2 regions of the Sporosarcina sp. FSL K6-2383 genome follow, and region 2 is predicted to be linked to the other one. Evidence: riboswitches for the same ligand, from Rfam matches in the RefSeq annotation. Region 2 holds a riboswitch; the other holds the start of a gene.
The links. Region 2 has a riboswitch for FMN ahead of MKZ10_RS08720 (ECF transporter S component). Riboswitches for the same ligand answer to the same signal wherever they lie in the genome.

Region 1: another riboswitch for FMN. It lies ahead of MKZ10_RS13880 (dihydrofolate reductase family protein); the one in region 2 lies ahead of MKZ10_RS08720 (ECF transporter S component).

What each region holds. Positions count from the first base shown of each region.
Region 1 is NZ_CP152017.1:2,812,559-2,820,369, forward strand. Features, by position in the region: gene ribB (3,4-dihydroxy-2-butanone-4-phosphate synthase) at 1-581, opposite strand, end outside; gene ribE (riboflavin synthase) at 595-1,245, opposite strand; gene MKZ10_RS13880 (dihydrofolate reductase family protein) at 1,492-1,929, opposite strand; FMN riboswitch at 2,120-2,267, opposite strand; gene MKZ10_RS13885 (glycine betaine ABC transporter substrate-binding protein) at 2,370-3,281, opposite strand; gene MKZ10_RS13890 (proline/glycine betaine ABC transporter permease) at 3,278-4,126, opposite strand; gene MKZ10_RS13895 (glycine betaine/L-proline ABC transporter ATP-binding protein) at 4,119-5,381, opposite strand; gene MKZ10_RS13900 (GbsR/MarR family transcriptional regulator) at 5,706-6,242, shown strand; gene MKZ10_RS13905 (DUF2087 domain-containing protein) at 6,370-7,473, opposite strand; gene MKZ10_RS13910 (OsmC family protein) at 7,595-7,811, opposite strand, start outside.
Region 2 is NZ_CP152017.1:1,749,595-1,757,405, reverse strand. Features, by position in the region: gene MKZ10_RS08745 (metallophosphoesterase) at 1-370, opposite strand, end outside; gene MKZ10_RS08740 (LysM peptidoglycan-binding domain-containing protein) at 602-1,237, opposite strand; gene MKZ10_RS08735 (ATP-dependent DNA helicase RecQ) at 1,335-2,771, opposite strand; gene MKZ10_RS08730 (helix-turn-helix domain-containing protein) at 2,771-3,811, opposite strand; gene MKZ10_RS08725 (ferredoxin) at 3,921-4,172, shown strand; gene MKZ10_RS08720 (ECF transporter S component) at 4,391-4,972, opposite strand; FMN riboswitch at 5,181-5,313, opposite strand; gene MKZ10_RS08715 (hypothetical protein) at 5,513-6,160, opposite strand; gene sigX (RNA polymerase sigma factor SigX) at 6,147-6,689, opposite strand; gene MKZ10_RS08705 (ATP-binding protein) at 6,735-7,811, opposite strand, start outside.

The sequences.
Region 1 (7,811 bases), 1.1 Mb from region 2:
ATCAGTTCCTGTATCGTCAAAATAACAAGATTCAATCGTTCCGCTATCTCTTTCAACTGCGGACCTCTTGCCATCGTTCCATCGACATTCATAATTTCACAAATAACACCGACTGGTTCTGCTCCAGCCAGCCTAGCCAAGTCAATAGCAGCCTCTGTATGGCCTGCCCGTTTCAGGACTCCACCCTCTTTTGCAATCAATGGAAAAATATGTCCCGGTCTTCTAAAATCTGTTGGGCCAGCATCACTTCCAAGCATTTTCAATACAGTCTCTGAACGTTCAAACGCGGAGATTCCGGTGTGACATTCCGAGTGATCAATGCTGATGGTAAATGCAGTTCCGTGCACATCACTATTATTTTCTGTCATGAGCCCAAGTTCGAGCTGTCGTGATTTCTTCTCATCTATCGGCACGCAGATAAGTCCACGGCCTTCCGTTGCCATAAAGTTAATCATTTCAGGTGTAGCAAATTCTCCGAGGGCAACAAAGTCCCCTTCATTTTCCCTGTCCTCGTCATCAACGACGATAATTGCTTTCCCTTTTTTCAGTTCTTCGACTGCTATTTCAACAGTAGTATACATCTGTTGTCCTCCCTTAACCGAGGAATCCACTGGTGATGAGTGTATCCATTGTTAAACCACCTGCTGAATTCTCTTTGTTTGTAGTCATTAGCCGTTCAATATATTTTGCGAGCATGTCACATTCAACGTTCACTCGATCCCCGTTTCGTTTTCTGCTTATGATTGAATCATCTTGCGTGACCGGAATGAGTGAGATGATAAATCCTTTATCGGTCACACCAAAGACAGTCAGTGAAGTTCCATCCACTGTTACAGAACCTTTTGGGATAAAATACTTTAACAGGTTAGCCTCTACACTGATTTCTACATACACAGCATTTTCTTTCTGTCTAATCAAAATAATTTCGCCTGTGCCATCAACATGTCCACTGACGAGATGACCACCGAAACGACCATCCGCCGCCATCGCTCTTTCTAGATTGACGGGACTTCCCGCACGCAACGCTTGGAGTGTTGTCGCCTTAACTGTTTCCGGCATGACATCCGCTGTAAATTGGTTGCTTGAGAAGTGTGAGACCGTCAAACAAACACCGTTCACCGCAATACTATCTCCTTTTTTAACATCGCTTAGCACTTTGCTACAACGGATCGATAGTTGCAATGAATTCGTCGCTGGCCTTACCGCTGAAACTGTTCCGATTTCTTCAATAATTCCAGTAAACAATTACTGTCAATCCTCCTTCACGAACCTGGCATGCAATCGAAAATCATCCCCGATTTGTGGCACATCTAAAAAACGGAGTGATTCGTCACCCGGTTCCGTGTATTGTCCATGAATAAAGAAGCATCATTGCTAATCAGTTTCCGACTCTTATAGAAGCGGAGAACTTCTGCTGAATCAAGTTAAAACGGGTAAAAAATAATTGTTGCTACAGCACCGTCAGTGACGATATTTGCTGTTGTTGGCGTCCTAGGATGCCGGTCTAAAAATAATTCGAATTGGATTCTTTCCACCATGGGGCAAACGGGTGGTGAGGAAAGGGTTATCATGAAGTACGGTTTGTATGCCGACCAAAATAGCATCATGGGTATGGCGGAGGTGATGGACATCGGTTCTAGCTGCATCCGAAGTAATCCATTTGCTGTCCCCAGTCTGCGTTGAAAGACAACCGTCGAGAGTTGCGGCGGCTTTCAAGGTGACATACGGCTTCCCGTAGTAATTAATAAGGTGAAAAAATGCTCGATTCATCTGCTCTGCCTCTTCCTGTAAAATGCCGGTGGCAACTTCAATTTCGGCAACTTTAAGAAGCCCGATTCCTGTTCCGTTGGCGGAAGGATTCGGTGAATTCTGTCCTATTGCACTGTGCGCCAGTCCAAGAGTAATTCCCATACAATATCTATGGTCCATCAGCATTCCTCCTTTCACTGTTATGAAAGGGCAGAGATCAATTGCGCCTCGGCGTAATTGCGTCCAGATTTTTTCGAGCAGGCTCGAAAAGTTCCATTGAAAATCTGTGACATCCGCCGGAGGCTTTAACTTGATTCAATTGGGACTTGATCCCACTGAATCAAGTTAAATAAGCATCATACGTATAGTCAAACAACTTCTCCCATCCAGACTTTAACTGTCGGTGCCGGAATTTCACCAGCTCCACCGCCTTCCAACAAGGAAGGACGGGTCACGGACTAACGAGCAATTGCTCGATCACCGCCGGTAAGGAATTTCACCTTGCCCCGAAGAGTTTTTCTAAAACGTATTTATGTTAAGTTAGCATACTACCTCAATTTAAGCAAAAAAAAAGACCTAGTTCCGATTGAACGGAGCTAAGTCTCTGCTAGGTTTCTAACTTATTTCTTCAAATCTTCAATTGATGTAATGTCCATATACTGTGGCACAACTAGCCCAGTTTTAACACCTTCCATGTTAACACCAAGTTCTTCAAATTTGCCTGCAAATTTTTCAGCATATGTTTTATGCGTCAATGGTAACCATGCTGCAAGCGATGCATCTGCACTGCCATCCGCTACCGCTGTCCATAAAGGACCTGCCTCAACTTGAACCAGTGTTACATTATATCCCATAGCTTCCAACACTAATTTAATCACATTATGGCTAGCAATTTCGCTATCCCATGCCACATAAGCTAGTTTGATTTTATCGCCTTCTACTTTATCTACACCAGCAGTCCACTCAGCGACTTTATCTTCATTGGCATCAATCCAATTTTGTGCAGCAACATCTTCTTTTTCACCTTCTTGAATAGCAATCATCACTTCACCCATGTCAGCTTCTGTCCAGTTGAACTGTGACAAAATCTGATGTGCTTCTGGTAAATCATCCGCAAGTCCAAGTCTACCAATTGTACGAATTTGTTCTTCTTCACCGTATACACCTTTTGGATCTTCAAGATATTTCAGATCGTATTCAGCAAACTTCCAATGCGGCGTCCATCCTGTTACAACAATTGGTTCTTCTTTATCGTAGGCTTTTTTCAAAGCTGCCGTCATTGCTGCGCCTGAACCTGTTACTAAGTCGTAATCATCCAAGCCATACTCTCCAATTGCTTTTTCAGTCGCTTCCATAATACCTGCACCTGGGTCAATCCCAGTAATTTTATAGTCTAGTGACTCACCAACAGATTTTGTTGATTCCGTCCCTGAATCTGTACCTGCCTTGTCATCACTGTTACCACATGCCGCAAGTCCTACTGCCAGTAGAGCAACCGCTCCGAGTCCTAAAACCTTTTTCGTCAATTTCATAATGTAGTTCCCCCTTGTTTTTTCTTTCCGGCGTGCTGTGTAACGCGATCCAAAATAATTGCCACAATAACAATGGCGAGACCTGCTTCAAATCCAACACCCGTTTTTAATTGTGTAACAGCCCGGTATACTTCTTCACCAAGGCCCGGTGCACCAACCATAGAAGCAATAACCACCATGGATAATGACAGCATGATACTTTGATTGACACCTGCCATAATCGTTGGTTTGGCTAACGGAATTTGTGTTTTCACTAACCGCTGCCAAGTTGTCGAACCAAACGCTTCTGTTGCCTCAATCAAATCTTTTGGAACTTGTTCAATACCGAGCATCGTCAAACGAATGGTTGGCGGCATTGAAAATATAACTGATGCAACCACTCCCGGAACGACTCCAATATTGAAAAAGAAAATTGCTGGTAGCAAGTAAACAAAAGCAGGCATCGTCTGCATAAGATCCAAAACAGGATTAATGACTTTACGTGCTCGTGCTTGCTGCGAACCCCAAATACCAAGTGGAATTCCAATCACAATCGCTATCGCAACGGAAGTAACCACTAGCGCCAGCATCTGTAGCATCGAATACCAATAGCCTAAATAATCGATGAACAATAAGCCGATAAGCGACATCAAAGCAATCCGCCGCGTGGAGATTAACCACGCGAGCAAGGAGAATAGAACGGCAAGCAGAATCGATGGCACCATACTAAGTCCTTCCACTGACCCTTCAACAATCCCCGCAAGTAAATCTGCAATACCATCAAACACAGTGCCAAATGTAGTCACGAGCCAGTCGACCCCATTATCAATCCAATCCGCAAACGGTATACGAGGTAAGTTATTCATTTGATTCCACCTCCGAATCGGTTTGTTCGATGGTATCAGCAACGCCATCATTATTAATAAACTGATTGTCGCCAGCCAATGCGCCGATCAGTGCACCGCGAATAATAATTCCTTGTAACTTGTTATCCTCATTTACTACAGCGACAGGTATGGTTGCTGTTGAAACGATATCAAATAGATCAATTAGCAATGTATCCGCAGACATCATCGGTAGATCGCTAATGAGAACTTCCTGCAGTGTTTTTCCTGATTCAGTTGCAGCTACTGCATCCTGCGCCGTTACCGCACCCAGTAGACGATTCCCTTTATCCACCACATAGATGGATGAAATCCCAAGGCGTTTCATCAGTCGTAGCGCAACCCTAGGACCACGGTCGATTTGAACTGTGTCAGCCTTTATCATAATATGACCTGCTGTCAATACCTTAGACAAATCAACATCCTCAACGAAACGTTCAACATATTCATTCGATGGACTCATTAATATTTCCTCAGGCGTCCCAATTTGAACGATTTCGCCATCTTTCATTAACGCAATCCGATCTCCAATTCGCAGTGCTTCATCTAAATCATGGGTAATGAAAATAATTGTTTTTCCCATATCATTATGAAGCTGCAATAATTCGTCTTGCATATCTTTTCGGATGAGTGGATCGAGTGCACTAAAAGCCTCATCCATTAACAAAATATCTGGACCGTTTGCAAGTGCTCTTGCAAGACCAACACGTTGCTGCATCCCACCACTTAATTGATTTGGATACTGATCCTCATAACCAGCAAGGCCAACAAGTTTCAGAGATTCTTTTGCTTTTTCCTGACGTTCCGCTTTCGCCACGCCTTGAATTTCCAGACCATATTCCGTATTTTCAAGAATTGTCTTATGCGGGAAGAGCGCAAAATTTTGAAAAACCATTCCAATTTTTTTACGTCTTACTTCACGAAGTTGCTCTTTATTCATCTTAACGATATCTTCACCATCTAGTAGGATCGTCCCCATCGTTGGGTCAATCAATCTGTTCAACAGTCTAACCAGCGTTGATTTTCCACTACCTGACAAGCCCATGATGACAAATATTTCACCATCGTAAACATCAAAGGATGCCTTTTTCACACCGACTGTAGCCCCAGTCGCTTTCAAAATCTCACTTTTCGTCTTTCCTTCATTGAGTAGCTGCGCCGCCCGTTTACTATTTTTGCCAAAAATCTTCGTCGTGTTATGCACTTCGATTTTCTTACTGGCAATTTGATCACTCATGCGTACACTCCTTACAGTTATCCATTACGCCTTGGCGTAATTACGTCCAAATTTTGAATAAGCAGGGAGTTAAATTTCTTGTAACTATTGACTCACCTGCAACACAAAAACACTTGCTGATTCAAGTTAAAACTCTAGAACACTCACAAGTATAGACTAAACAAAATAAAAATTCAACCGTTTAGACTAAGTTAATAGTTTGTACGGAAAAAACTGTTTGTATAATAATTATTATAAATTGCTTTTTTCGACAGGATATAATACGCTAGATTAAAATAACTGGATTGGCTTACGTATGCCGATGACAGTGGAGGGAAAACTTGCATGAACGGTAAAGAAAGACTTGAAAAAACGCGTGAACGGATTATTGAATCTATCGCACAAAATATACATCTTTATGGTCTGACACCTTCTTCAGGAAGGCAGTTTGCCACTATGTTTTTTCATAATGAGCCGTTGACATTAGATGATATGACGGAAGAACTTGGAATGAGTAAAACAAGCATGAGCACTTCTGTACGGGCATTATCCGATTTAAAATTAGTTGAACGGGCTTGGAAAAAAGGAGTTCGGAAAGATCTCTATCAGGTGACCGATGATTGGTATCAAAGCTTTATTGATTTATTTTCAATTAAATGGAGAAAATCGGTTAACCAGCATTCAGTCGCAATTAGAAGATCGTTAGTAGAGCTAGAAGAATTAGTCATGGACTCATCTGTTAGTGATGAAGTAAAAGAACTAGCCCATATAGATATTGAAAAATTACAATATATGCGTGATTACTATGAATGGCTCGATCGACTAGTTGATGCCTTCGAGGACCATGATATTTTCAATCTCGTACCGATTAAAAAACCATAATGAAAAGCCACTCTATCAGACTAAAAAATCTGACGGAGTGGCTTTTTGTATTCGTTGAATGAGCTTGCGCTGACAGTTTCCGGGATAAGACTGACAGTTCCCACCTGATAACTATATCACCTTCTATTCACGACTCTTTTTTCACACCGTTATAGCCGTTATCTCCAAATGGCTGTAATTTTTCTAGCCATTTATCCAACAGCTGCTCAAGGATTTTCTTTTTATTGACCCCTTGCCAATCCTTTTCATCAACCGCTTCCAATTCTACAAATTCAAACTGTTCTTTTCCGTAAAAATCCCAATCAGCTTGAAGATCCTTCAGCGTACTGACACCATTATTTAAACTAAATTTCAATCCGTTCAACGTTTTAAAATTTGGTGTAGAACCGACAAATACTTTTCCATTGGTCAAATTCTTGATTTGAAAAATTCCATAACTCGGTTTCTCTTCTTTCGCCTTCAGTTTCATTTCTTTTTTAAAATCCATTTCGCGATCCTCTCCATCTTTTAAATTGGGCCCCAGGTGATACTTACTGCCCTCACTATTACGCGTCAACAAGCCCCGATCAACTAACTCTCGCCGTAACAGCATATAATCCTCAAATATATCCACCAATATTGTGTTGACTTCTTTTTCGGCATACACCTTTCCAGGTCTAAACAGCAACGCTACATGCGCCACTAGCAGATCTCTTTCGTACTCTTTTAACTGGTACGATATCAAACGTCCATCTTCCTTGGAAAAATAACGTTCCAATTCTACAGGCGGTTTAAATGATTTCTCGATTAATTTCTGACTTATCGGTTCACTCACTACTAATTTTTGCTGCTGGTTCAATAAATTCATAGCAGCGACAAGCGTTCTAGCTTGCTTCTCTTTTTTCCGCAACGCAAAGCGATGATTGCGAACGGTCGACAGGCTACCGATTTGTAGTTCTTGCTGAATTTCCTTATCTGACTTCCCAGCATAAATAAAAGAAAGCAGTTTCGTTTGTTGGTCAGATAATCCTGTGCTCTCCCGCCCACCTTCGAGCAGACGTTCAAAAATAGTACCATGTACTTCCTCGATATGATGCTCCATAAAGCGCCAGTCTTCAAAAAGCACCTCTCCTACAGGGTAAATAACCCCTTTTGCAACCCTTTCATCACAAAACAAACAACAATAATAACGATTTTCTTCCATATACCCCATTTCCATTACTTCTACAGAAAAACCTTCTATTTTATTCACACCACAAACACCTTTCGATTAAATCTTATTTTATATAGACAATTATACATTTTATCTACTAATCAATCAATGTGGATTAAAAATAAAAACCGTACCCTGTAGGATATGGCTTTTATCACTGTTATTTACTCACTAACACTTCCAGCTCAACTGCAACATTCCCCTTAATAGCTCGACTAATCATGCAGGAGGTTTCTGCTTTTTCAGCTAATCTTTGCGCAAGTGCTTCATCTTTTTCTGTTGCATCCGATTTCAACACAATAAGCGGTTTATGGATAATTTTCTTGTAGGTAATGACACCATTCGTCACATCAACAACACCTACAGACTCCATCGTC
Region 2 (7,811 bases):
TTATTGCCGCTTCGCCAACCTCGCGATCATTATTTCCCCACACGAAAAATAGAGGGCCGAGAGTGGAAAGATGACGAATATTTTGTGTGATACGTGCTAACGGGACGCCTCTTTCCGCAAGATCTCCTCCAATAATAACAACATCTATTTCACGGCCTTCACAAATTTTAGCCAGAAGTTTTCCATCTATTTTCCGTCGGTGAATATCAGAGATAAAAAATACCGTCAGCTGCTTACTCGCCTTATTCCCAACACCGAGTTTCATATCATGGTAAATAACATTTCTTTGTTTTGCATTCATAAACATAAAAGTAAAAAACCCCATCGCCATCGAAAGAGCAAGCCATACCATTTTATTGACCGTAATCATGCCTCTCCTTCCAATCAATTACGCCTTGGCGTAATTGCGAATCGAACAGCGAAGGGTTCGATTTGCCGTATTTCTGCGTACTTTGCAGAAATTAAGGCACCTGCAGGACGCGGCGCACTGAGGTTACCTTCGCTTATGTTCATTCAACAGGGGATTCTGCTGAATGAACATAAAAAAAGGCAAAGCAAGACACTTTGCCCCTTTCTTTACTTGTATAGACAATCGAACAACTCAAGGAATCGTGAGCGTCTGTCCGACCATGATATCATTTGATGTTAAACCATTTGCATTCTTTATTTTTTCTATACCAGCGTCTGACCCATAGTAATTGACTGATATACGGTAAAGCGTTTCACCGTTAGCTACCTTATGCGTTTTTACCGTCGACTCTTGCTCCGTCTTACCTTCCGCTTCCTTTTCCGGTGTTGGATTAACGTCTACGACAGGTTTTTCCGGCTTTTCGTCAAGATTTTTTTCAGATTCAGACTCCGGCTCATGATTAACCACTTCATCAACTTTCTCCTCACCTTTATTATCCTCGTCATCTAAAGCAACATCTTGGTCAATATCTTCTTTTTGCTCATCAGGCTTCTTATTTTCTGTTTCTTCATAACTGACAACGGCATCTCCATCTTTCGCCGATGGATTGCTGCCTGGATTATAAAAGTCAGAAACAACATAAACTAAAATAATTACTGGAATCAACGTAAATAATCCGAGAACGATATTAATCATTAAATGACTAGATTTCTTTTTCGGCTTGCTGCCTCTCCTATGCAATTCTGCACGGGATGGTAGACTGTCACTATCCTGAAAAATTTCCTTCCTATGTTCCTCGAACTCAGTTTTATAATTATCCTTTTTCATCAGTACATTCTCCTATCACATCGTGCTATTCCTTTATTATGACGAATTTTGCCGTAAAAATCAAATATGCCTTCGTCTACTTTAGCATTCCAGAAGATTAACCAAGAAGCTTGATTAATCTGTCCTGCCAATCCAATATCTTCCTATCATCAACATGCTGCTTTTGCCGTTCTAACTGCAATCCTTCGGTCAACCCGCAAACAGAACAACAATATGTCGGTCTATCCTCACAAGACTCCCCAAAAAATTCCAAGATAACTTCTCGAAGACATTTTTCAGAATGGACTAATCGTAGCATAATTTGTAGCTGAGTCTCTTTATCACGTACTAATTCTGCGATCCACTGAATAACATCCTCAACTGGCATACGTTCCTTATAATAATCTATGACACGTTTTCCTGTTTCGCTCATTCCAGTTATCGCTGCGGCTTCATCTGGTACTATATTGTTTCCAAGTAGGCCTATATAATGCCTGATTTCTGCTTCCTGTGGAATATCCGCCTGAACAATAAAGCGCATTCTTCTTTCATCATCAGCCGTGAACAATAAGGTGGCCGCAGATTGTTCGCCATCACGCCCCGCTCGACCCACTTCCTGTATATAACTAGCGATAGCCTGTGGTACATGCTCGTGAATGACCTGACGGATATCATCTTTATGTATGCCCATTCCAAACGCATTTGTCGCACATATCCAACTAATTTCACCTGTACTAAATTGCTCTTGGATAAACGCACGGTCTTCCTGTTCCTTTCCCGCATGATAGGAAGCAACCGTTATACCTTGCTGTTGTAAAATAAGAGCGAGCTCATCCGCTCGTTTTCGCGATGCCACATAAATAATACCGGGTCCTATCGTCCCCATAACCCTTTCTTTGACCCATTCTGTCTTCATCATTTCATTCTCCACTTTTACAATTGCATAAGAGATATTCGGACGGTCCAACGACTGACGATGAATGATAGGAGATTGAAGCTGTAAATAATGGATAATATCTGCGGTCACTTTATCATCGGCAGTAGCAGTAAGCGCCAGCACACCGGGACGATTAAATTCACCAAATAATTCACCTATCCGCAAATAATCCGGTCTAAAATCAAAACCCCATTGCGAAATGCAATGCGCTTCATCGACGACAATTAATGCAAGCTGAGTTGTACGCAATAGGGCAATTACATTTTTCTGCAATAGCATTTCAGGTGAAACAAAAATGAATTTATACTTCCCTAATTCAGCCATAATTCGCTTTTTCTCCGAAAATGATAGAAATGAATTTAATGCAACAACCCGCTTTTCACCATTCCTTTTCATAATGGCCACTTGGTCCTCCATTAATGCTACAAGCGGTGAAACAATTAGAACCGCACCCTCTAATTCATACGCTGGCAACTGATAACAAAGTGATTTCCCGATTCCAGTTGGCAAAATCGCAAGCGTGTCCTTGCCCGCAATAACATCACGAATAACCGCTTCTTGCCCAGGTCTAAATTGCTCAAAACCAAATTTCTCTTGCAGTATTTTATGTATATCCATTAGCTTCTTTCCCCCGTCCGCGCACCTAAAATAAGTCGTAGCTGAAAATAAGTCAGCTCCACAAACTCATCCTTCAATATGCGTAGCCTACGCGTTTCAACTTCCTTCACTTTTGCAACGACAGCCTCTATATAATCCTCCGTGACAAACTGCGTAAGAGGAAATTGCGGATCGTTAATAGACATTTCAACAAAATGGTCTTCAATTGTACTCAATTTCAAATTTCTCGTTGTCGCGATATCTTCGATGGACAAACCTCGATTGAAAAGCTGCTGTGTTTTTCTAGAAGAATCAGTCAAATAGGTCGTTACTTTAATATTGTCTGCGATTTTTCGTAAAAAAGACAATTCAGCTGACTGTTCAATTACAACGAGCAACTTATGTAAACCTTCTATAAAAAGTAAATAGACCGAAAATGGCTGTAGCCCTAAATAAGCTGCTAACTGATCCCATGTCCAACCCGTTAGCTTAAAACCGCTTAGTCGATGTGTTACAATAATTTTTTGGTTATCATCCATATCACTACGTTCTATGCAGAGCCTTAGCTCCTCAGCAATATAACGGGCGTATGCAGGATCACTAATTGGTTGCTTATGATATAGATTTCTTATGAATGTCTGGCTATCATAATCTTTTTGAACCGGCATAAATGCATGTTCACCCACTTTAAAATTCGACACCGTCTGGATAGCAAGTGACAGCCTTGCAAAGAAAATCATTTCCCTGCCCCGATAATCCCAACCGTTAAACGCATAGGTAGGTAAATTCTCCATAAGTTGGCGACCACTTGTCGTTATTTTGACAAAAGAATCTTCCCCCGTTGTAATATAGCCGGAATTGCTTAATAATGTGGCTGCTTCGTCAAAGTGCTCGACAGTTAATTTGGGTAATATACCAAAATAAGCTTTTAATCCATAGTATTCAACATCTTGTAATGTCTGTCCCGAGCGTTTCCCACGTAGCAAGTGGAATCCTGCATAAATTGTTCGCTCACCATCTAGCTTCTGAATGATTGTTAATAGGATTGAAGAAAGTTTCATAATAAATTCCTCCACAAAACAAATTCTTTTTGTTGAAAACTGTAGTCAATATCATTAGAATGAAGAATGAAGTAAATTGTTTGTACGGAGAAAAGAGGAGAGAAAGACTATGCCTAAATATACAATCGTCGATCAGGATACATGCATCGCATGTGGCGCTTGTGGAGCAGCAGCCCCAGATATTTACGATTATGATGATGAAGGAATTGCTTACGTTATCCTCGATGATAACACGGGTACAGTGGAAGTTCCAGAAGAACTGCTGGAGGATTTGGAAGATGCATTTGATGGTTGCCCAACCGATTCAATCAAAATCGCAGATGCGCCATTCGATGGCGATGCGTTAAAATACGAAGACTGATTGGCCATTTAAATGATGAAAGCCCGTGTAGAAAATATTCTGCACGGGCTTTCTTTATGGCTAAATTGTGACAGATGAACGACCGCATAAGATTACCGAAAAATGCGTAGGGTGCGATAAAGTCGCATCCCTACGCATCAAGAAATTCCGGTAATTTTATAGCAATAGTAATCCAAGAGTTACTGCACACAGTATACTTAAATTATGACGTTAATCATTTACGCCATCAATTGAGTTCGTTGCTGGATAATCCACTTTTTCATGCTCTTGAAAAGCAACATTGTAATCGCCATAAGCATAATTCCTTTTATTACATTAAAAGGTAGAACTCCCAAGACGATAAAAGTAGATAACTCACTACCTACCATTGCTGGGAAATTCATGAAATATGTGTACATTGGTAAAAACAGTACATAATTCAAAACGCTCATACCGACAGCCATAGCAACAGTTCCAGCAATCAGCCCAGCTGCCAAACCTTTAGATGATTTGAATTTATTGTGGATGAAATAGATGGGCATGATGAATAATACACCTGTCGCGAAGTTCGCAATTTCTCCTACTGGAACGCCTGTTGGACTTCCTGACATAAACCAGTGCATGACGTTCTTGATCAATTCTACAAGAATACCTGCTACCGGCCCCATTGTCATAATGGCTAGTACTGCCGGAATTTCCCCAAAATCGATTTTCAAGAATCCTGGTAATGCTGGCAACGGGAAATTGAATTGCATCAATATCGTTCCAATACTCCCAAGGATTGCGATGAGAATCATCTTTCTTAATTTCTTGTTGTTCATTGTGTTCCTCTCTCCTTTTGCGATTCACTTCAAAAGAGGAAAGGCCGTTCCGTCAATCATATCTACAAAAAATCCCTAAAGCTAAATAAGCTCAAGGGATTGTTAAAGGTATATTTAAAGTAACGTTTTAAAGAAGCCTATTTCTCCTTCTTTAATTCGTACTTAAATAAGCACCCTTTTTGTGGACAACACAAAAAGACGGCCGCACCTTCACCTTCTCCCATCCAGACTATACTGTCGGCTCTGGAATCACACCAGAATCAGCTGTTAAGCTCGCGGGCTAAGAAGAGAAACTCTCCATTTCCGCCGGTCGGGAATTACACCCTGCCCCGAAGATGAATCAATATTTTATTACTACTCTAGTATATACAGCAAAAAGCGCTTTGTAAACTTTATTGTTTACAAAGCGCTTTATTTGTTTTATCTGGGTACAGGATGTGTTTGAATTGCCTCTGATTAATATGATTTTTGTATTCATTTCGCCGATTTTGGAGAAAGGGTTTTCTGTATCTGACGCATCATTTTATAAAATACATCGGTTTATTCTCCAGCTGGTTCTGGTAACACAGTTGTTAAATCATAATGGAGGAAAGTCGGTTGCATCACGTTTTCTAAACGCACTTGCTTGTTAAAGTTTTTAGCCGTTAACATGAACCCTTCTAGCATCGCACTCACTTCATCTTGATTCAAGATGGACAAATTTAGTGGCTCTGTAAAGGTAATTACCGCAACTCCCTCTCTCTCCTGCACAGTATATATAATACCTTTCGGCACATCTTTCATTTCCAAAAGTGCTGCTTCAATTGTTCCTCCATGCTCCATTTCTGGAGTACTAAAAGCTTCGACTTCCCGTGCGTCAGATTTAATTTCAGCACTTTTTTCTTTCACATTATCCATCGACATTTCAGCTTGGATACTTACTGAATCGGCTGACTCGTTAACGCTATCATACATCGCGCTATCATTTTGCTGTAGCATTGAGGGAATAAGTAAACTAAAAACAAGTAATGCCGCTACCGCCACCAAAGCAGCCATCCACTTTTTAGATATTGTTCGACGAGGGGATTGCAGTCGTTCGTCTTGTTTTAATCGTGCCAATATGTCCGACGACAGGCGCTCATCTTGAATATCTGGCATATTGCGCAGAAGGCTGTCAATCTTGCTGTCGTCCCATTTACTGTCGGTCATCTCGTTTCCCCCCTTCTGTAGGAAGAGCATTCAACTTCTTTTGTAATGCTTTGATTGCCCGGTGTTGTGTAGTCTTTACTTTACCTTCTGTCCAACTGAGAATTTCCGCTGTTTCAGCAATCGATAAATCTTGAAAATAGCGCATCGTAATGACCATTTTTTGGTCACCCGTACAAGTATTCAATGCTTGTAAAAGAAGCTTCATCTCTTCACTAAGTGTGACCAATTCTTCCGGTAAAATCCCCGTTGAAACAAGCTCACTTTTTTCCCAGTCAAATTTATCGAATAGATGCTTTTTACGGATAGCATTTTTTCTGAAATGGTCAATTGCAACATTTTTCGCAATGGAAAAAAGCCACGTCTTTTCAGAACTTTTCCCTTCAAAACCGCTATATGCTCGCAATACCCTCACGTACACTTCATGTACGAGATCTTCAGCGTGATCACGATCTCTCGTCAAATAGATGAGAAACTTGAACACATCTTGATGGTATTGCTCATAAAGTCGGTGGAAAACGGAGTCGTCCATGAAATACCCCCGTTCTATACATTAGTCGTTATTCAAGCTAAATAGTTACAACTTTTTCAAAGGCAATGTACAGCTGAAAATAGTACCACTATGTTCTCCTCTGCTCGCCGTGATTGCTCCGCTATGCGAATCAATAATATTTTTAGCGATGGCAAGGCCTAAGCCTGTTCCACCCTTCCCCCTTGTCCTCGCCTTATCCGCCTTATAGAAACGTTCAAAAATATACGGCAGATCTTCTTCTGGAATACCAACACCCGTATCTGTAACTGTCATTTCAATTGTATCGACATATTTCTCAACACGCAATGTGACATTCCCGCCATCGGGTGTGTGACGGATTGCATTGTCAATTAAATTCGTAAACACTTGCTCAATTCGATCTTCGTCAACATTTGAAACGATTTCTTCATCCTTCGGAACATCAAATAACAACTCCACATTAGCATCACGTGCAACTTGCATGAATTTATTCACTATCCGATCGAGGAAAGGAATCATCGACACATCGTCTTTGTACAGTCGCATATGCCCAGATTCCATCCGTGCGAGGTCGAGTAAATCTGTTACAAGTCTGCCCATCCGCTTAGATTCATCATGAATAATTTGGACCATCTCATTACGCTCTTCATCATTCGTCGTAACGCCATCAATTATCGCCTCACTATACCCCTGGAGCATCGAAATCGGTGTCCGTAGCTCATGTGAAACGTTAGCAATGAAATCTGATCGTAGCTTGTCCAGCTTATGCTGATCCGTCATATCACGGAGAACCGCTACTACCCCGCGAATATCACTCCCACTATAAAGGGGACTAATCGAAACTGCGTAAAAGCGACCTCCTAGCTCCAATTCATCCTCAACTTCTTCCGCAAACGTGACGACATGATCAAGCATATGGTAAATTTCCGGTGGAATGGTGTTTTCCTCATCCTGCGCGCCGCTTTTAAAATACCAATTTTGTAATAAGCGCTCCGCCTGCGGGTTGCTCAATAAAATCGTATAATCCCGATTGAACGTAATAACTGCGTCCGTCATAGACGTTAAAATGCTGGAAAGCTGTTCCTTTTCTTGGTTGATTAATTCTACATGATATTTAAGCTGTCTGCCCATTTGATTGAATGC